Regions from separate parts of the Priestia sp. LL-8 genome, predicted to be linked through region 2. Evidence: riboswitches for the same ligand, from Rfam matches in the RefSeq annotation. Region 2 holds a riboswitch; each other region holds the start of a gene.
What was found. A riboswitch is a leader RNA that binds a small molecule or an ion and turns the genes downstream of it on or off. The one in region 2 is predicted to bind cyclic di-AMP.
Positions count from the first base shown of each region.

Region 1: another riboswitch for cyclic di-AMP. It lies ahead of U9R83_RS02305 (cation:dicarboxylate symporter family transporter); the one in region 2 lies ahead of U9R83_RS20135 (dicarboxylate/amino acid:cation symporter).
Region 3: another riboswitch for cyclic di-AMP. It lies ahead of U9R83_RS19445 (potassium channel family protein); the one in region 2 lies ahead of U9R83_RS20135 (dicarboxylate/amino acid:cation symporter).
Region 4: another riboswitch for cyclic di-AMP. It lies ahead of U9R83_RS27705 (potassium-transporting ATPase subunit F); the one in region 2 lies ahead of U9R83_RS20135 (dicarboxylate/amino acid:cation symporter).

Region 1 is NZ_JAZAQH010000001.1:424,722-430,223, forward strand. It holds gene U9R83_RS02300 (undecaprenyl-diphosphate phosphatase) at 38-862, shown strand; cyclic di-AMP (ydaO/yuaA leader) riboswitch at 1,136-1,275, shown strand; gene U9R83_RS02305 (cation:dicarboxylate symporter family transporter) at 1,382-2,641, shown strand; gene ytvI (sporulation integral membrane protein YtvI) at 2,854-3,885, shown strand; gene U9R83_RS02315 (DedA family protein) at 4,045-4,650, shown strand; gene U9R83_RS02320 (EcsC family protein) at 4,675-5,466, shown strand.
Region 2 is NZ_JAZAQH010000001.1:3,835,282-3,840,783, reverse strand. It holds gene U9R83_RS20145 (ATP-binding protein) at 1-270, shown strand, start outside; gene U9R83_RS20140 (NAD(P)/FAD-dependent oxidoreductase) at 487-1,956, shown strand; cyclic di-AMP (ydaO/yuaA leader) riboswitch at 2,562-2,716, shown strand; gene U9R83_RS20135 (dicarboxylate/amino acid:cation symporter) at 2,897-4,132, shown strand; gene U9R83_RS20130 (aspartate aminotransferase family protein) at 4,241-5,502, shown strand, end outside.
Region 3 is NZ_JAZAQH010000001.1:3,703,767-3,709,268, reverse strand. It holds gene U9R83_RS19455 (Lrp/AsnC family transcriptional regulator) at 245-700, opposite strand; gene U9R83_RS19450 (hypothetical protein) at 821-1,279, shown strand; cyclic di-AMP (ydaO/yuaA leader) riboswitch at 1,395-1,539, shown strand; gene U9R83_RS19445 (potassium channel family protein) at 1,664-2,323, shown strand; gene U9R83_RS19440 (TrkH family potassium uptake protein) at 2,327-3,646, shown strand; gene U9R83_RS19435 (YjcZ family sporulation protein) at 3,969-4,049, shown strand; gene U9R83_RS19430 (YjcZ family sporulation protein) at 4,238-4,324, opposite strand; gene U9R83_RS19425 (tetratricopeptide repeat protein) at 4,498-4,995, shown strand; gene ggt (gamma-glutamyltransferase) at 5,405-5,502, shown strand, end outside.
Region 4 is NZ_JAZAQH010000001.1:3,012,809-3,018,310, reverse strand. It holds gene U9R83_RS15300 (putative quinol monooxygenase) at 1-166, opposite strand, end outside; gene U9R83_RS15295 (ArsR/SmtB family transcription factor) at 370-684, shown strand; gene U9R83_RS15290 (CHY zinc finger protein) at 704-1,039, opposite strand; gene U9R83_RS15285 (undecaprenyldiphospho-muramoylpentapeptide beta-N-acetylglucosaminyltransferase) at 1,218-2,285, shown strand; cyclic di-AMP (ydaO/yuaA leader) riboswitch at 2,445-2,587, shown strand; gene U9R83_RS15280 (hypothetical protein) at 2,660-2,797, shown strand; cyclic di-AMP (ydaO/yuaA leader) riboswitch at 2,813-2,953, shown strand; gene U9R83_RS27705 (potassium-transporting ATPase subunit F) at 3,251-3,331, shown strand; gene kdpA (potassium-transporting ATPase subunit KdpA) at 3,356-5,017, shown strand; gene kdpB (potassium-transporting ATPase subunit KdpB) at 5,039-5,502, shown strand, end outside.

The DNA.
Region 1 (5,502 bases), 3.4 Mb from region 2:
CTTATTAATTTGAAAGAAAGGCAAGGTATATAGCTTTATGTGGGAAATTATTGTAGCAATCATTTTAGGGATTGTAGAAGGTTTAACAGAGTTTGCTCCTGTTTCGTCAACTGGGCATATGATTATTGTGGATGACCTGTGGTTGAATTCAAAAGAATTATTTTCATCTCCAGTAGCTAATACATTTAAAATTGTTATTCAGCTAGGGTCGATCTTAGCAGTAGTTGTTATTTTTAAAGATCGTTTTATTAATTTATTAGGATTGGGAAAAAAACCAGCTGCTCCAATTGGACCGACAAATCGCTTGAATTTAATGCAGGTAATTGTTGGTCTGTTACCCGCAGGAGTGTTAGGACTTTTGTTTGATGATTACATTGATGAACATTTGTTTTCTTTAAATACGGTGCTAATTGGCTTAGTGGTTGGAGCTGTATTAATGATTCTAGCAGATTTGTTTGGACCTAAACGTCCGCGTGTAGAGACGGTGGACCAAATGTCTTATGGACAAGCACTAGGTATAGGACTGTTTCAATGTATTGCTCTTTGGCCAGGTTTTTCTCGTTCAGGCTCAACGATTTCAGGAGGGGTTCTTCTTGGAATGAGCCATAAGGCAGCCGCAGATTTTACATTTATTATGGCAGTGCCAATCATGGCAGGAGCAAGCGGACTTTCATTGATTAAAAACTGGCAGTACTTCACATCAGATGCACTACCGTTTTTTATTGCCGGTTTTATCAGCGCCTTTATTTTTGCGCTGGTATCCATTCGCTTTTTCCTAAAATTAATTAATCGCATCAAATTAGTGCCATTTGCAATTTATCGAATTGTTTTAGCAGCTATTCTATATTTTGTATTTTTATAAAATAAATACGCGTGTTCTTTAGTCCCTTAAACTTCTAATAGAGACTCAAAGAGCAAGAAAAAGCTATTGCAATGTTGCAATAGCTTTTTTGCATAAATATATATTATCGCCTTTTGAAAGCGTTTTATAAACATAGGTATTGACAAAACGTGTCGAAAAATAGTAAATTAATATTTGTGCAGTATAAAGTTAAGTAAAAGTAAGACTTCTGTTTAGTTTTATTGACTGTAAAAAACGTATGACAACGTATAGATCGTTTTAATTTTATAAAAACTGAATAATAAGCTTAATCGTATAGAGCGGGGGAATCATTATCGGCAGTAAAGCTGCCTTGGGGTGAATCCTTACAAAAGGTAGGAAACTCTCAATTCCGAATCCGACAGTTAACCCCGTTTGCTTTATTGAGAGAAAGAGCCCAAAATAGCGTAAGTAAAAGGCTGTTCTTTCTTAAGAATAGTCTTTTTTTGTTTTTTCAGAAAAGTATATACAAATGTCATACATCTTTGGGGAGGTACATCTATGAAAAAAATTCGTTTTGGTTTGGCTACGCAGATTTTTACCGGATTAATCCTCGGTGTTCTTGTAGGGGTAATTTGGTTTAACGATCCGCGTGTAGTAACATACCTACAGCCGCTAGGAGACTTATTTTTAAGATTAATTAAGATGATTGTTATTCCAATTGTTATCTCAAGCTTAGTCGTTGGGGTTGCAGGAGCAGGTAGCGGTAAACAGGTCGGGAAGCTCGGCGTTAAAACAATTCTCTATTTTGAAATTATTACGACTTTTGCAATTGTAATCGGTGTATTGATTGCTAATATTTTTCATCCTGGGCAAGGTGTAGACATTCAATCAGCACAGAAGAGTGATATTTCACAATACGTTGAAACATCCGAACAGCAAGAAGGAAAGTCAGTGGCTGAAACGTTCTTGCACATTGTTCCGACAAACTTCTTCCAATCAATTGTTGAAGGAGATATGCTAGCAATTATCTTCTTTACAGTGTTGTTTGCACTTGGAGTAGCAGCAATTGGGGAAAGAGGAAAGCCAGTTGTACAATTCTTCGACGGCGTTTCTCACGCAATGTTTCACGTGGTAAACCTTGTAATGAAAGTGGCTCCAATTGGTGTATTTGCTTTAATTGGTGTAACGGTTTCAAAATTTGGCTTAGATTCACTCCTTTCATTAGGAAAGCTTGTTATCTTAGTTTATTTAGCGTTAATTTTCTTCCTACTTGTTGTATTAGGAGGAATTGCTAAATGGGCAGGAATTAACATCTTCCACTTATTCCGCTATATGAAAGATGAACTGTTGTTAGCATACAGTACATCTAGTTCTGAGACAGTTCTTCCGCGTATCATGGAAAAACTTGAAAAGATGGGCTGTCCAAAAGCTATCGTATCGTTCGTTGTACCAATTGGTTATACATTTAACCTAGATGGTTCCGTTCTTTATCAAGCGATTGCAGCGTTATTCTTAGCGCAGGTGTATGGTATTGATTTAACGATCGTTCAACAGCTGACGCTCATTCTTGTATTGATGGTTACATCGAAAGGAATGGCTGCAGTGCCAGGAACATCATTTGTTGTATTACTGGCTACTCTTGGAACAATCGGTGTTCCCGCAGAAGGATTAGCCTTCATTGCTGGAGTAGACAGAATCATGGATATGGCACGTACGGTTGTTAACTTAGTAGGAAACACACTAGCAGCAATTGTAATGTCTAAATCCGAAGGCAAATTTGATCCTAAAAAAGGTACAGAGGTCATGAGGGCCGGCTAATTTATAAATTAAAAAGCTACTTATTCTATTCAAAAAATTAGAATAAGTAGCTTTTTTCATAATAATTCCTTTATTATTATGGGAATTGACCCTATAATATGTAACATCAGGTATAAAAATATCCAAATTTTATTCTTACATAAAGCAGTCACTGGTTCCTTTCTTTATCAGTAAATATAGAGATAGCTTAGCTAGTAGGGGGATAGTAGAGTATGTGGAAAAAGCGAATATGGGTCATCGCCTCGATAGTAATCGTATGTTTGTTAATCCCTTACAGTTTACCGATTGTGTTTGCTTTATTAACAGCATTAGCACTTGAGGGTATTGTTCAGAAATTGCATCAATCTTTTAAAATGAAGAGAGTCTATGCAGTGCTTACCACCTTCATTTTATATGTTGTTTCGCTGATACTTATTGGATTTTTTATTGTTCGGACAATCGTTACGCAAGTGGTTGCTCTTTCAAAAATAGCGCCTTCATTTGTAAAAGAAATCTATGAAACCGCGATTTACCCAACCATTATTAAGTGGAAGTACTATTCAAACGCTCTTCCTACAGAAGTGATTTCTTCTATCGAGCGCACGCTTGAAAAAACCGTAAATTCATTAGATTCTCTGTTAAAAAGTACGGTGGAAATTATCATCAGCTTTGCCGCTACTGTTCCTGGGTTTCTATTAGAGTTTCTTATTTATTTAGTAGCGCTTGTATTTATCAGCCTTGAGCTGCCTGCTATTAAAAATAAAATTAAGTCATTTTTAACAGAAGAAACGAAATATAAGCTACAAGTTGTCATCACTCAGCTTATCCAAGCGGGGGTTGGTTTTATCAAGGCACAAATTATCTTAAGTGTCATGACGTTTGTAATGGCTTATATAGGGCTTTGGCTATTAGATGTTCCGTATACCGCGCTTCTTAGTTTATTAATTGTAATTGTCGATATCTTGCCAATCCTTGGGACAGGCTCGGTTCTCGTTCCATGGGGGATTTTTGCTCTTACTCAAGGGCATGACTCATTAGCAATCGGCTTATTTATTCTATTTGGAGTCATTACGGTAGTAAGACGTGTAGTAGAACCAAAAGTATTTTCTACAAATATGGGTATTTCACCTTTGGCTGCACTAGTTAGTTTGTACATTGGATTTAAACTTTTAGGTTTTGTCGGGTTATTTTTAGGACCGGCTTTAGTTATTTTATACGATGCTCTTCGTAAAGTAGGTATTATTCAAATTAACTTTAAACTATAAAAGCGCTGGATAAAACTAGCGCTTTTTTTATTGAAACTTTTGTAGTACGTCATACGTAAAGAGGGAAAGGAAAAAACTATGTCGCATTGGTTTTTATCTATCAATCGGCTAAATTATAGTTTTGTGGTCTTAGATTTAATAACATGAGGAGGAGAATTTTTGTTAGAGTCGGTTTTACTTTCTTTAATTGAAGCGCTAAAACAGCTTTCTTATTTTGGCGTAATTTTAGCATTAACGTTTGAGTTTGTCCCGGCAGAGCTTGTTTTACCTTTAGTAGGGTATTGGGTGTACCAAGGTGATATGAACTTGTATCTGGCTATCCTTGCAGGTACAGTAGGGGGTGTTTGTGGACCGTTGACTCTTTATGCACTGGGACGTTACGGTGGACGACCGCTAGTTTTAAAATATGGAAAATACTTTTTGGTGAAAGAAAAAGAAATCGACGCTGCCGATCGCTTTTTTAATAAGTACGGCAGCGGGGTCGCTTTTTTTGGACGGTTTATTCCAGGAGTGCGCACCGCTATCTCTTTTCCGTGCGGGATGGCAAAAATGAATGTCTGGCTGTTTTCTATTTACACATTTGTTGCGATGCTTCCAGTAACGGCTATTTACGTATATTTAGGATATAAGTTAGGACCTAAGTGGAAAGAGGTGGGGCCGATTGTGTCTCAATATATGCAGCCGATTGGAATCGGAATTGTTGTTTTAATTGCGTTGTTTTTTATCATTAAGTATGTGCGGAATAAACAAGTAGGACAGAGCTGATAAATCGAGGAAAAGAGTGAGGATATGTCAGAGCATGAACAGTTGAGAATAGAACTACGAAAAATTGAAAAGTGGGAGAAAGACCAAAAAGGACTTTTTTTCTGGGAGCGGCTGGCTCGCTTGCCTTTTTCAGCTTTAGATAAAGTAACGCCAAAGTTCATTCATCAAAAAATAGAAAAATTATTAGATGAAATTGCTAAGTATGTTGATAATGGAGGCCAGTATTTAGCTAATACGTCTGCCACGCTAGAGAAAGCATCAGCCCAATTAAAAGAAAATAAGCAGCTTTCAATAGAGGATATTCAGCATTTATCTCTGCAGGAAATGGATGAATTGGCGGAGTATTTTATTGAAGTCCGAAAAAAGAATGCACAGCTGCAAGGAGCTACAACCGGAGTAGGTGGAATTTTTACACTGGCGATTGATATTCCTTTTGTATTGGGACTTACACTTAAGACACTGCAAGAAGTGGCTGTTTCTTATGGTTACGATCCCACTGAGCAAGAGGAACGCATTTTTATGGTCAAATGCATGCAGTTTTCATCCTCTGATATTGTAGGAAAGCGTGCGATTTTAGAAGAATTAGCAAGCGGCAATCGAACGCAGAGCTTGCAGCAGCTCCAAGGTTGGAGAGAAGTGTTTCTAACCTATAGAGACAACTTGGGATGGAAAAAGCTATTTCAAATGATTCCTATAGCAGGAATGGTATTTGGGGCGTATATTAACAAACAAGCGATTAGCGATATAGGAGAAGTTGGAATGATGCTTTACCGTAAAAGGCGTATTTTGGAAAAAGTCTCACAATCTAAAAAATAGAAAAAGGCTGGTACGAAATTATTTTAGTTGAAGAAA
Region 2 (5,502 bases):
GGCACAGTTAAAGTCACCGTTGAGAAAAGAAATGGATACGGCATGGTCATTATCGAGGATGAAGGCTGTGGAATTGATGAGCAATCTTTAGCCCGGCTAGGTGAACCGTTTTATTCTACTAAACAAACAGGAACGGGGCTAGGGTTAATGATTAGCTACCGAATAATCGAACAGCATCAAGGGCATATTTCATTTGCGAGTAAAGTAGGAGTAGGAACAAAAGTAGAAATTGCTCTTCCGTATATTAAAGAACCAGTGAACATTTCATAGCGCTTGCTATTCGTTCACTGGTTTTTATTTGATTAGAATAAAAACGAATGTTTTTTTATTTTTTTATTTTAATGTTCGTATATATTGTTGACTAAAGGGTTTGTTTTTGATATATTATCAAATGGCTAGAAAATAACCGAATGATAATAAAAAAGAAAATTCGGTCAATAACTTTTATCTTTTACCCAAAGAAAAAAGATGATGGGAGAATGTACAATGAACTCAAATTATGATGTTATTGTGGTAGGGGCAGGACCCGCTGGGATTTTTACTTGTTATGAGCTAACGTTAAAATTACCGGAAGCAACTATTTTATTAATCGATAAAGGACACGATATCTATCGACGTAATTGTCCGATTCTTCAGAAAAAAATTGAAAAATGTCCGCCTGCGGTTGGCAAAAAAGAGTTTGCTGGCTGTTTGCCTGCTTGTTCTATCACAAATGGTTTCGGTGGAGCCGGCGCATATTCAGACGGGAAATTTAATATCACAAGTGAATTTGGAGGCTGGATGACGGATTATCTGTCTGAATCACAGGTGGTAGATTTAATTAAATATGTGGATGAAATTAATTTAAAACACGGAGCAACCGATACGATTACGGATCCGTTAACTGATAAAGTTCGTGAAATTGAAAAACGCGGATACGCAGCAGGATTAAAGCTATTGCGTGCCCAGGTGCGTCATTTAGGAACAGAGCAAAATTTAGAAATTTTAAAAAGCATTTATGAATACTTAAAAGAAAAAATTGATATGCAGTATAAAACGGAAGTAGCCGATTTAATAACAGAAAAAGAAGATGGTCAGCATATCGTGCGCGGTATTGAATTGAAAAATGGTGAAAGAATTACGGCTGATAAAGTGGTTGTTTCACCAGGTCGAGACGGCTCGAAGTGGATGAGCGACTTACTAAAAAAACGCCGTTTAAAAATGATTAACAATCAAGTGGACATCGGCGTTCGAGTAGAAACATCCAACGTTGTTATGGAAGAAATCAACAAGCACTTGTACGAAGGGAAATTCATTTACAATACGTCTGTAGGTACAAGAGTCAGAACGTTCTGCAGCAATCCTTCAGGACATGTGGTAGTAGAGAATCATTCAGGTATTATGTTAGCAAATGGACACGCATACAAAGATCCGAAGCTTGGAAGTCAAAATACGAACTTTGCGCTGCTTGTTTCTCATAAATTTTCGGATCCATTTGATCAGCCGAACGAATATGCGCACGAAGTATCAAGATTAGCTAATATGCTGTCAAACGGGGGCTTAGTTGTTCAAAAGTATGGAGATATTTTAAAGGGCCGTCGTTCAACAGCAACTCGAATTAAAGAAGGCTTTTTAGAACCAACGTTAAAAGAAGCTGTGCCTGGTGACTTGGGCTTAGTGCTTCCTTACAACACGATGAAAAGCTTAATTGAAATGACAGAAGCGCTGGATCATGTAACGCCTGGGTTAGCATCTGAACATACGCTGTTTTACGGTGTGGAAGCGAAATTTTACTCAGCCCGTCCGAAGTTAAACGATAAGTTTGAAACTGAAATTTCCGGTTTATACGTCGGAGGAGACGGAGCTGGTATTACGCGAGGACTCGCGCAGGCAAGTGCGTGTGGTGTGTGGGTAGCGCGTGACATTGTTGAAAAATTAAAGAATCGCAAAGCAAGTTCTGAACCTGTTACTGTATAAAAAAAAGAGGCCGTCACCGCCTCTTTTTTTTATGTGTTAAATAACAAAAGCGAATAACTAAAAAGTAAAGAACTTGTACCGCTCCAACTCCGATAGTTTTATATGATCATTACCCGCTCTTTTTTTAAAAATATTACGGAATCCATACTCCTATCGTGAGTAGAATTAAGTAGAATAAGGCGAATTGATAATGTCCATTTCTTTGCGCCAATAAAGTCAGTGAAATTTTAGGGAGTTTATATCAAGCAGCACGATAAGGATAAAATCAACAGTTGAAAAGAGTTGTTTTTTGATGAGTAAAATATTTGTGAAAGCAGTAAAGTACGCGGACGTTAGAATAATTATGCGAATTTATGAATGTAATTTAATAAGAAGAAAGTTCACTTTACAAACTATTTTTTGAATTAATTTTTTATCAATTAGATTATAAGTCTTGTTAAATAAGTGTTTTTTATTTATTGAAATATGATGTAAATATTTTGAAATCTAACAATTCTCAACTTTTTATGATAAAATCATGCATTATTTTTGAATAAAAACTTGACAGAAACATATGAAATGAATTTTAATTAAAGTAACAATTATTATCATGAAAAAATATTAAAGAAAATTATTTGCTTAATCTCTTTTGTTTTATAAGAGAACGGGGGACCCATATTTGTGCGTAATGTACTTGGGGTGAATCTTGAATGAATCAAGTAGGGTAACTCACGTACCCGAATCCGACAGCTAACTCCGTAAGCATTCAGTGAGGGAATAACAGGTCTATGAAACCATGATATTCTCATGGTTTTTTGTATAGCTAAAAATATTCCTAAACTATTAATCTGAAAATTTTTAATATATTGTATATTTTGAGTGTTATCGTTATCAATGCATGGTAAAATAAGTATGGTAGTTAGAATCATTCTAATATAATTTATTTATGGGAGGTAAATCTATGAAGCTATCGACAAAGATCATTATCGCGCTAATTGCTGGTGCTGTTGTAGGAGTGTTGATTAACGCTTTTGCTCCAAGTGCTTTTGCTCCGCTGGACAAGTACTTGTTTACACCGCTTGGCCAAATTTTCTTAAGCTTAATTAAAATGCTTGTTGTACCAATTGTGTTTTTCTCTATCACGTTAGGGGTAGCTGGTTTAGGAGATCCTAAAAAACTAGGAAGAATCGGGGCTAAAACAGTTTCCTACTTCCTAGTTACAACAACCGTTGCGATTATTATTGGTTTAATTTTAGCGTATGCAATTAAACCAGGTACGTTTGGATCTTTTGATACAAAAAACGCTTCTTTTGAAGCCGAAAAAGCACCGCCGGTTGGAGAGACATTCTTAAATATGATTCCAGTCAATCCAATTCAAGCGATGGCTGAAGGGAATATGCTTCAACTTATCGTTTTCTCTATCTTTATCGGTTTTGGTATTACGATGCTTGGAAGTAAAACAAAAGGGCTTTACAATTTACTCGAGCAAGGCAATGAATTGATGATGTATCTTGTAAATCTGGTGATGAAGTTTGCTCCTTACGGAACATTTGGGCTTCTTGCAACCGCGGTTGGAAGTCAAGGCTGGGAGGCAATTAAAGCAATGGGGCTGTACATGATTGTAGTCGTGCTCGCGCTGTTCATCCATTCAATCGTAACATATGGGGGATCGGTCGCTCTTATGGCCAGACGTAATCCTATTGAATTTTTTAAAGGTTTTGCTCCTGCGATGACGGTTGGATTCAGTACATCAAGCAGTAATGCAACGCTTCCGATTTCAATGAATGTAGCTCAAAAAAATCTTCGTGTCCCTGAGTCCATCAGCAGTTTTGTTCAGCCGTTAGGTGCTACCATTAACATGGATGGAACGGCAATTATGCAAGGTGTAGCGACTATTTTTATTGCGCAAGTATACGGCGTTGACCTGTCGCTGGGCGCTCTTGTGACGGTTGTATTGACAGCGGTGCTTGCTAGTATTGGTACAGCAGGCGTGCCGGGAGTTGGCCTTATTATGCTAGCAATGGTACTAAGTTCGGTTGGCCTGCCTGTAGCAGGTATCGGATTAATTATTGGAATTGATCGCTTGCTTGATATGCTTCGTACATCTGTAAATATTACAGGAGACGCTGCGTGTGCCGTTATTGTGGCTGAGTCAGAAGCAAAGCGTATCGATAAATCTGTAACGCAATCAGCTTAATACGTGTAAAAGCTCTAGCTATATGCTAGGGCTTTTTTTATTGGCAAGAAACTCTTCTTTTCAGCATACAGTTTAATAAGAGTATGTGTTTGAAAGGAGAGTGCGGAAATGAATAAGACCCATGTGATAAAGCCGCTGCTCGACGATGACTATCCAGTTATTTCATATGGAAAAGGAATTTATTTGTACGACCAAGATGGAAAAAGATACATAGATGCTTCGTCGGGGGCAGTTACAGCAAGTATCGGACACGGCGTAAAAGAAATTATTGATGCAATGACCGATCAGGCACAGAAAGTTGCGTTTGTATATCGGTCGCAGTTCACAAGTGATCCAACAGAAGCGTTAGCTAAGAAACTATGTGAATTAAGTAGCAATCATTTCCAGTGGAGTTTTTTTGTTAACAGCGGGACCGAAGCGACTGAAACGGCTATGAAAACGGCAATTCAGCATTTTCAAGAGCAAGGAAAGCCAACCAAAACAAAGGTTTTGTCACGCTGGATGAGCTATCACGGTATTACAATAGGAGCTCTGTCTATGTCAGGGCACGTTGGAAGGCGAAAACGCTTCTCGTCTCTGCTTGAAGATTATCCTTCGGTTTCACCTCCTTATTGCTATCGATGTCCGTTTCAGCAAACCTATCCATCCTGTAATCTTGCTTGTGCACACGAATTGGAAACAGTTATCAAACGAACCGGCCCTGAACATATTGCTGCTTTTATTACAGAGCCCATTGTAGGAGCAGCCGGAGCAGCCCTTACACCTCCTCCCGGCTATTATGAAGTGATAAGAGAAATTTGTGATAAATATGATGTGTTATGGATAGCCGATGAAGTCATGACTGGAGTTGGGCGTACAGGCGTGATGTTTGCGTATGAGCACTGGGGAGTTAAACCAGACATCATGACGCTTGGAAAAGGAGTGGGAGCAGGATATACACCAATAGCCGTTACGTTGGCTAGCAGCAAAACGATTGAACCTATCATGAACGGATCCAAATTAATTATGAGCGGACATACGCTAAGCGCTAATCCGCTGTCATCCGCTGTAGGGATCGCTGTTTTAACCTATATTGAAAAGCATGATCTTGTTCAAGAAGCAGCACTGAAAGGAGACTACTTAGTAGGGAAATTGAAGAAGCTTCAACTTCTTTACCCTATCATTGGTGATATACGTGGCAAAGGCTTATTAGTTGGTCTTGAGCTTGTGCAAAATCCAAAAACGAAGGAGCCTTTTTCATCTTCGGAAAATATGACGGCGCGCGTAATAAGTAAAGCCCAAAAAAATGGTCTTCTCCTTTATCCTTCACAAGCAGGAACAGACGGAGTCGAAGGAGACGGTATTATTATTGCGCCACCATTTACGATTAC
Region 3 (5,502 bases), 130 kb from region 2:
TACATTTTTAAGTAGACAGAAATGTCAGCACCTGATAAAATAAAATTGTAAAACTTTCATTATTCGGAAAATTTATACCCTCCAGCTTTGGAGGGTTATTTTTTATGCTGTTGGACGAATCCATGAGGCTGAGACAAAAATATTTTCGTTGAAGGGAGATCCGAACGGGTTTGGTTCTTGATGAAGAATCAAACTCATTCGGATTTTTTTATTGGCAGGGTGAACGGATGTCGTTATGTCTCAATCACTTTTTATCTTTTAAATGACTCAATAATGCAGGAGCCATCTCCACGTGAGAAAGGGCGATGTGTGAAATCGTTTTGGCATAAGGTGTAATTTTGTTAATAAATTGTTCGAGTACGTGCAGATGAGGAAGCTGAAGCTTTGTAATAAAGCAGGCTTGCCCGGCGATGCGTTCACAGAATAAAGCGTAGGGATACTGAGAAATAAATCGTTTAAAACGTTCGTGCTCTCCGTTTTTCATCGTTACTTCAATAAAACACGATACAGGCAGGTGCAGCTTTTCATAATCAATATCGATTGTATATCCTTTTATAACACCAAAGCTCTCTAGCTGTCTTACTCGCTCTGCCACCGAAGGAGCAGACAGGTTAATTTGTTTTCCTAGCTCTCGTAAGGAAAGGCGGCTGTTTTGCTGCAGCGCCTGCAAAATCGATAAATCAATTTCATCAATTTTCAATTGAAAACCTTCTTTCTCATTAACGTTTCATTTGATTAGTAATAGTAGATAAGATGTTTTATATGTAATCTAAAATCTCTATTTTTCTTACTATAATAATTAAAAAGGAGTGAGTGAAAAATGGCAAGAGTTTTATTAACAAACGAAGAGGGAACAAATTTTGAAAAAGCATTGAATTTAATTCCACATGTAAAAAGGTTGTATGATGAGCTTTACGACACGCTTTGGAACAGCGATATAGTAGAAAAAGAGACCAAGGAAAAAACTAGGCTTTATCTAGCAGGTGTTAACGGCTGTGAGACGTGTATGAGCATGTCATATGTAGGTGATAAGACGCTTAATCAAAAAGTGTTAAGAGAAAAAGAGCTGGAAGAAAAAGACCGGCTGCTGTTTCGATTTATTGATGTATACCGAGTGCGTCCAAGGGAGTTGACCGATGCTGATATGGATCAATTAAAGAAATTTTACAGTGATACGCAGCTGTTAGAGCTTTTGGCTGTTATTAATTTATTTGATCAATTTCACAAAATGATTGTCAGTTTAGATTTATATGATTTTTGCAGCTTGCAGGGCAAGTGAAGTCTTCGCTAAAAATATCTTGACAGACAAAATCCACAGGAGTAAGATAGCTTTCGTGAAGTGAAACGTATCATGAATCGAATCGATCATTCTAAAAAATAGATCATAGACATTTGAATAAAAATCGCTTAATCCATTACGGAGCGGAGGACCCATTATTTACGCACATATTGTGCTCCGGGGTGAATCCTTAAAAAGGTAGGGTTACTCTTAAAACCCGAACCCGACAGCTAACTTCGCAAGCGTTTTGAGGGGGAAGAGTGTGAAAAAACACAGGAGCCTTCCTGTGTTTTTTTGCGCTTTTTTTAAGAAAAAGATGTAATTTTTTAGAAAAAGTATAAGCTAAGAGAACACACAGCAGTTGAAGGAAGGAATAAATACATTATGAAAAAACAGTTTGCTGTATTAGGATTAGGTCGTTTTGGAGGCAGTTTGGTTGAAGAGTTTGCTAATCTGGATGTGGATGTGCTCGCTATTGACCGCAATCAGGAGGTAGTAAATAAATTTAGCAACTTAGCTACATATGTTGTGCAAGCAAACGCGATTGATGAAGCTAGCTTAAAGGGGCTAGGTATTCGCAATGTTGATCATGCTCTTATTTCGTTTGGAGACGATATCGAAGCAAGCGTGCTCGCAACGATGCTGTTAAAAGATATGGGCGTTAAGCAAGTATGGGTAAAAGCGGTGAATATGTATCATCAAAAAGTGCTGGAGAAAATAGGAGCGGATAAAGTCATTCATCCGGAGCGCGATATTGCTAAGCGGATTGCTCATCACGTGGTGTCAGAAAAAATTATTGACTATATTGAACTGTCTAAAGACTATAGTATTGTTGAAATTGTCGCTTCTAAGAAGCTTCATAATAAAACGCTTTTTGATTTAAATATTCGCGCAAAGTACGGCTGTAATATTATCGGCTTTCAGCGAAAAGACGGGGAAATGGTGATTTCGCCTACGGCGCATGAAACAATTGAACAAGGAGATATGCTTATTGTCATCGGACATAATCGCGATTTAAACCGTTTTGAAGAAGAAGGAGTTTAACACATGAAAAAACAAAATATTAAACTCACCCCTCCGCAGCTGTTGCTCTCTATTTTTGGTGGAGGAATTATTATTGGTGCTCTTCTATTGATGATGCCTTTTTCTACTACTGAGCCAATCCGGTGGGTAGACGCTCTTTTTACGTCAACTTCCGCTATGACAGTAACCGGCTTAGCCGTCGTAGATACAGGTACACGTTTTACCGTCATCGGTCAAACGATTATTATGCTGTTAATTCAAATAGGCGGTCTTGGCATTATGTCATTTGCCGTGCTGATTTTTATGATGCTCGGTAAAAAAATTGGATTTAAAGAGCGTATGCTCGTTCAGCAGGCGTTAAATCAGACGAGCGTCGGCGGAGTTGTCCTGCTAGTTAAAAGGCTGTTTATCTTTTCATTTTTAATTGAGTTTGTTGCGCTTATCTTTTTAGCGATACGCTGGGTTCCGGAATTCGGGTGGTCTAAGGGGCTATTCTTTAGCTTGTTTCATTCAATTTCGGCTTTTAATAACGCTGGGTTCGGACTACTGTCTGATAACTTAGTTCAGTATGTAGGAGATCCCATTATTAATATAACGATTTCTTTTTTGTTCATTATTGGTGGGTTAGGATTTACCGTTCTTGCTGATATGTGGGTGAAAAAATCGTATAAAAAACTAACGCTGCATTCAAAAATTATGATTATCAGCACGTTCGCCATTAACGTGACTGCTATGCTTTTTATTTTTTTCTTAGAGTACGGCAATTCGCATACGCTCGGAAATTTATCATTAGGAGACAAAGTATGGGCTTCTTATTTTCAAGCGGTAACAACAAGAACCGCTGGATTTAATACAATTGATTTAGCTCACCTGCATGACGCAACGGTCTTTTTAATGGTTTTGTTAATGTTCATTGGTGCAGGAAGTGCGTCAACAGGAGGCGGTATCAAACTCACGACGTTTGTGGTGATTGTCTTTTCTGTGTGGTCATTTTTACGAAGCAGGGAAGATATTGTGCTGCTAAAGAGACGACTTCTTCCTCTTCATGTGTTTAAGGCCCTAGCCATCACGATGATTTCGATTATGTTTGTGTTTGGGGCTATTTTTCTGTTAAATATTTCAGAAAACCTCCCGTTTGTAAAAATTATGTTTGAAGTTGTTTCTGCGTTTGGGACAGTAGGTTTATCCATGGGAGCGACTCCTGAGCTTTCATACTTTGGACGCGTGATTATTATCTTTATCATGTTTTTAGGAAAAGTGGGGCCATTAACCCTTGCGTTTTCATTATCTAAGCAAAAGCGTGAAGCCGTTCGTTATCCAAACGAAGATATAATGCTAGGATAGAAAAATCGCCTTCGATGAGGCGATTTTTTTATATTATTTATACGTTCAAGACATATAAGAGGTTACGCACAAAACAGTTGCGATGAATAAAAAGAAGGCAAAGACAAGAACAATGGGCAATTTGGAATGTCGGCGCATTAAAGGCCCCCCTTTTTTATAGTAAAAATCTCTTACTATATATAACGAAAGAAACAAAAATATGATTCACTTTTTTTGGCGAAATTTGAAGGTTTTTCTCATAAAAATCCGCACCCCTGTCCTAAACATTTTGCCAAGCTCTTGCATACACTAAAAGCAGATAACAGGAAGTGAGGGATGTTACGTGGGAAAACAAAATTTCGCGTTAATCGTTGTGTTATTTGTTTTACTTGTTATTGTCGGTGCGTCTGGCTTTCGCTTTTAAACGTTAACTTTATTTGTGCATAGCCCCCGTCAAAAAGGGCATACTAGGCGGAAGTGAAAACCAAAAATTTCTTCAATATTGCCGAACAATGAGTTCCTCTACTCATTCATCTAATCGGTATGTAGCCATGCGAAAGCATGGTTTTTTTGAAATAGGAGAGGATGAATGATGTTCATCCCCTCTAGAAATTAGTAGTAGCAAGAACACCCTACGATTACTAATAGAATAAATAAAACAACGATAAATGAAAAACCAAAACCGCCTTTTGCGCCCATATGTGTAACCTCCTTTAATAAAAGTCTCTATATCCTATGTACTAATTGGGTTAAGTGATTGAGAAATTTGCCTATTTTTTAACGGTAACGATCTTTTGAGAAAAATGAAGAACACTTACTTTTTTCATTTTCGTAAAAATCCTTTATGATAGGAAGAAAAGGAGGGCAAACAGGTGGGAATACATGCACAATACGTCATGAATCAGCTAGAAGAGGGAAAGTGGAAAGAGGTCAAACGCGAAATTCAACAAGAAATGAAGAAAAACCCTCAAGCATCTGATTTGTACTGTTACTTAGCGGTTTGTTTAGCAAAGCAAATCGAAGAATCAATTATCTTTGAAAAAATGGTATTGAATTTAGAAATGGACCGAGCTCTTCATCAGGCATTAACATTAAATCCATCTTCAAGCTTGGCGCACTTCGTTCGAGGAATAAAATACCGGGAAACTCCGCTTATGTTTGGAGGGAATTACGAAAAATCGCTGTCTTATTTGCAGCGGGCGCAAGATCTTGGTTTTGAAGGGATTATGCTGCCGCTCGAACTCGCCAAAACCTATATTCAATTAAAAGAAATGGAAAAAGCGAAAGAACAAATCGCCTATGCCCGGGAAATCAATTGTACTCACGCGGATATTAAAAAAGTTGAAAACATGCTGCAAACAGGACGATAAATCAAAAGTCCTGTTTTATTTTTGGTTTTTAGTAAACATATGCTGATTTTCATAAAGAATTGCTTTTTATATAACAATAAGAATACTTATAAAAATTTTAAGAAGTGCATGTAAGTCCAATGACTTCTTAACTGCTAGATTTTCTACATTATTAGAGCGTTCAGTCTACATAATTCCAAAAATAGTAAGAAACTATCAGCCTATGGATAAAATGTTAGAAAATATAGATAATTGTAAATGAATAGAGAGAAAAGTTAAACATGCGACTAACTAAAAAAGCAAAGGTCTGATTTACTTTGCTTTTTGTTTATACACACATGTAAAAAATATCATAATAAACCAATTTATTCTTTGTGAAATCCATCGTTTCAGACGATGTGAAATAATGTATTTGAAGGAGGAGACCCAGATGAAGGTTATGAAGATGTTGGTTATTGCGTTATTTAGTGTATGTTTAGTTGTCACACCAGCTGCTGCTGAAGTTCCGGGTGTCGACCATTCAATGAA
Region 4 (5,502 bases), 820 kb from region 2:
ACTCTTCAATCATCATAAACGTGTTAGGTGTAAAAGCATCTTCAAATAGCTGATAGTTGCTGTTTCCTTCTTCTTGTAAAGAATGCTTAATTAGTTCTTGTACGTTTTCTAAAAATTGTTCTCTTTTTTCTGGGTTAACTTTCATTGAAGCTTGTAAATGAATCATGGATGATTCCTCCTTTAATAATGATGGTGCTTTATATTATTTGTTTTGTTTTTAATCTTTCATTCAATTTATGATTAAAATGAAGATAAGTTCGAATATCATCGAACAATGAAACTATAACACCAATTAAATAACAGTGCAAGGATTTAGTTCGAAAGATATCGAACATTGATACACAAAAGAAGCTGTGTTATATTTTAAGCATGAGAAAACCTTATCAACCACCGAAATCTGAAATTAAATTAACGCCTATTTTACACGCGTTGAGTGATCCTAACCGGCTGCGTATTGTACAGTGTTTAGCGACAAGAAAGGAGCAGACCTGTTCGTATTATCAAAAATTAAATGTATCGAAATCAACGCTATCACATCATATTAAAGTACTTCGCGAAGCTGGAATTATCAAACTACGTATAGAAGGCACGCAGCACTATTATTCTTTGCGATTAGAAGAACTTGAGGAATTATTCCCAGGTCTGCTTCCTTCCATTATCAATATAGATGAGCAGTTATTTTAAAAGCTGAACGATGTTTCGTTCAGCTTTTTTGTTCAAAATAAATGTGTCCATGCAGGCTGCATCCGGGATTAAAAGAAGAACGACAGTGAGGGCAAGTCGAGTTACAGGTTAAATATTCATTAATTGAGAGCTCATGTTTACATACTCCGCAAAGAATAGCTTTTTCATTAAACATAGATTTTGGCCATCTTTTAATGTCGTGATTAGCATGTCCATTATGACATTGATAACATGGATAATATGTATTACAGCAATAAAATTTTATTGCAATAATATCTTTATCAGTATAATAGTGCACACAGCGCGTTTCTGAATCCACTGTGTCACCTTTTACCACAGGTACAGATTTGTTCATTATAATCACTCCTTATGAAAAGTATAGCATGCTTTTATACGCCTTATCATACATATGTAAAAAGAAAAATGCTATAATAAAACCATCGTTTTACATGTCAGATTACATGCTAAAAAGATTAGATAAAAAATTAATGTCAAAACAGATTGATTAAGTGATGCAAAGAGAGGAAGAAAAAATGAGTAAGCAAGTTATCGTTTTTACCGGAGGCGGAACAGCGGGGCACGTAACGCCAAACATTGCGATTATGAAAGAATTAGACAGTGAAAAATGGGATATCCATTATGTCGGTTCTCACAATGGTATTGAGAAAGAATTAATTGCTAAATTAAACGTTCCATATCATGCAATTTCAAGCGGGAAGCTTCGTCGCTACGTGGATATGGAAAATGTAAAAGATGTATTTCGAGTAGCAAAAGGGGTTGGCGATGCGCGTCGCGTGCTGAAAAAACTAAAGCCTTCTCTTGTTTTTTCAAAAGGCGGTTTTGTCACAGTTCCTGTTGTAATGGCTGCTAAATCTTTAAACATTCCCGTGTTCATTCATGAAAGTGATTTAACACCGGGACTAGCAAATAAAATTGCGCAGAAATTTGCCACTAAAATTTTCACTTCTTTTGATGAAGCTGCAAACTACTTTCCAAAAGAAAAAGTGCAGGTTGTTGGTTCACCTATTCGAAAAGAGTTATTTAGCGGAAGCGCAGCGAACGGGGAAAGCTGGCTTCGCTTTTATGATAAGCGCCCAATTTTAACCATTATGGGCGGAAGTTTAGGAGCGCGCCGCATCAATGAAATTGTTCGAGAGTCTTTGCCTGAATTGCAAAAGAAATTTCAAATTGTACACCTTTGCGGAAAAGGCAATATTGATACAAGCCTTGAAAAAGAGTCGGGCTACCGTCAGTTAGAATACGTAAATGAACAGCTTCCGGATGTTTTAGCGGCAACTGATTATGTGATTACACGCGGTGGATCCAATGCCATCTTTGAGTTTTTAGCTCTTCATAAACCGATGATGATTATTCCTTTATCAAAGGCACAGAGTCGCGGAGATCAAATTTTAAATGCACAATCCTTTAAGAAAAAAGGCTACTGTATGGTTGTAGAAGAAGAACAGTTAACAAAAGAACTGTTTTTGCGTGAAGTAAATGAGCTTCAGCAGCAGGCAAGTACAATGAAGCGTACAATGCGTGAAGCAACAAAAACGGATGCCATTTCAATTCTTGTAAATGAAATTGAGAAAATGAGCTAAAAAAAGCGTTCTTATCGAGGAGATAAGAACGCTTTTTTTCTTTCAAAACTATTATTTTAAAATAATGAATAAATATAGAAAAATAAAGCTTTTAAAATTTCAAAAAATGTTGTTGACAGTAAATTTTAACAGGAGTAAGATTACTCTCATGAAACGTTCCACAGTGAAACGCTGAGTCTTTCCTGAAAGAGAGGGAAAGAGCGGAGGACCCAATTATTAGGGGTGAATCTCTTAACTGAGTAGGGTTACTTTCTTGACCCGAACCCGTCAGCTAACTTCGTAAGCGTTAAGAGAGAGGATGGTGTAATCGTGGTCGTTTTCTATAACAGCGGATAGTACGCTCCTTTCAAAATATAGGTGAAAGGAGCGTCCAGATGCATTTATCTAAGCAAATGATTCAAATGATTGAATATCGGGCAATGTGCGACCAGCAATCTTTTGATCTAGCAAACCGCTATTTGTCTACGTTGGCTAATCAAAGTTTTAAACGCAGCAGTAAAAGTCATCATTAAGTCTAAAAATTAAATAACAAATATACGCTTAATCAATTATGAGCGGGGGACCCAATATTTTGTACGTATGTACTAGGGGTGAATCTCTTAACTGAGTAGGGTTACTTCCATAACCCGAATCCGACAGCTAACTCCGTAAGCGTTTTGGGAGTAAAAAATTCGTGTCAATCACGGCTTATTTGTCGTGCATTAAACCGCGGAAGAGAACTCTCTTCTGCGGTTTTTTAGTGAAAAAAAATAGCATCACGTCTCGCGGTTAGCTTTTTTGGACCTGATGCTTTATGAAAAGAAACCGTCACTAAACTTAGAAGCTATCATTTTTGTCAGGAAACAGTTAGGAGGAAGCAACTTGGATATGATGATGCTTGGAACGCTTGCCTTATTAGCGACTGCTATGTACGGAATTATTCGCTGGTCGTCTCATGTAGTAGACGACAGAGAGGAGAAGTGAACATGTCGTTCATTTTGTTAGGTATTTCAATTACCGTTTTAATTTATTTAGTATATGTACTGTTAAATCCAGAACAATTTTAATAAGCGGAGGAATAAAACGTGGGGATTTTTCTACTATCAGTTGCGCTGCTGCTTATTTTTGTAGCGCTTATTGCAAAGCCCGTAGGTATTTATATAGCGAATGTATTTTCAAACGATAAAAACACTAGCTTGATAGGAAAGATAGAAACAGTGATGTTTAAAGCAGCAGGAATTAAAGGGCTTAATCAAACGTGGAAGCAATATGCATTGGCTCTCGTGTTGGCGAATACGTTTATGATTTTTGTGGTGTACCTTATCTTCCGATTCCAAGGGGTACTGCCGCTAAACCCAAGCCACATAAAAGGAATGGATCCGGCCCTTGCTTTTAACACAGCCATTAGTTTTATGACAAATACGAACTTGCAGCACTACAGCGGTGAGTCAGGTTTGTCCTATTTCTCACAGATGGCCGCCATTGTATTTATGATGTTTGCTGCACCAGCAACAGCACTTGCAGTAGCAATCGCTTTTATTCGCGGGCTAGCAGGGAAAGAAATGGGAAACTTTTTTGTTGATTTTGTAAAATCAATTACGCGTATTTTACTTCCTATTGCTTTTATAACAGGTATTTTATTTACGTTTTTAGGTGTCCCTCAAACGTTAAGCGGAACGGTGACTGCCCATACATTAGAAGGGGCAACACAGCAAATTGCAAGGGGACCAGTTGCTTCTTTTCTTTCAATCAAAGAGCTAGGCAACAACGGAGGGGGATTTTTTGGTGTCAACTCAGCCCATCCATTTGAAAATCCCAATGCGTGGAGCAATGTGTTACAGATTGTCCTTATGCTTTTATTACCAACCGCACTTCCTTTCACATACGGAAAAATGATCGGACAGCGTAAACAAGGTCGCATCTTGTTTGTATCGATGAGTATGCTGTTTATCGTTATCTTAAGCACAGCGTTTGTAACAGAGTGGGGCGGTAACCCTAGACTTGATGCTTTTCATCTAAATGAAGCGAGCGGTTATATGGAAGGGAAAGAAGTCCGGTTTGGTGTCGGTATGTCAACGCTGTACGCCATCGTGACGACAGCAAGTGAAACAGGCGCGGTGAACGCGATGCACGATACCCTGACGCCTCTTACCGGGTTGTTAACGCTTGGAAATATGATGTTAAATACCGTATTTGGCGGTGTCGGAGCAGGATTTATGAATGTCATGATGTACGTCATCATCGCCGTATTTTTATCAGGTTTAATGGTTGGAAGAACACCAGAATACGTAGGTAAAAAAATTGAAGGAAAAGAAATGAAACTAATCGCCGTGACGCTTATCCTGCAGCCGCTGCTAATTTTAGGAGGAACAGCTGTAGCACTTACCACTCATTTAGGAATGGAAGGTATATCAAATCCAGGCTTTCACGGGTTAAGTCAGGCACTGTATGAATTTACGTCGTCAGCAGCAAACAATGGATCCGGTTTTGAAGGATTAGGTGACGCAACGCCGTTTTGGAACATTTCTACGGGAATTGTTATGTATATTGGACGTTACTTCGGACTAATTACAATGCTGGCGGTATCGAGCTCACTAGCATCCAAACAGCTTGTTCCCCAAACACCTGGGACATTTAAAACGGATACGTCTTTATTTAGCGGCATTTTAATTGGAACTACCGTTATTGTAGGAGCACTTACGTTTTTCCCAGTGCTTGTACTTGGACCGGTTGCTGAGTATTTAACACTGTAATAAAGAAAGCGGAGGATCATAATGAATAAACGGAATTTTGCAAATGATCTTGAATTGGATCACAACAGTCCCATTCAAGGTTCTGTAGATAAACAAGCTTCATCCATTTTTATTCAATCATTAAAACAGGCTTTTATCAAGCTAAGTCCAAGAACAATGATAAAAAATCCTATCATGTTCGTAGTAGAAATCGGGTTTGTTATTACACTTTTTTTAGCCGTTGTTCCAGACCTTTTCGGAGAAAGTACAGTAAGCGCAGGCTTTAATATTGCCGTATCTCTCGTGTTATTTTTCACCATTGTTTTTGCTAATTTTGCAGAAGCATTAGCAGAAGGACGAGGAAAGGCACAGGCAAACTCATTGAAGAAATCTAAAGGCGATATTACAGCTAATCAGCTTCAAAACGGGCAGATGATACAAGTTTCGGCATCGCAACTAAAAAAAGGAGACATCGTCGTCGTTTCACAAGGTGAGATGATTCCTGG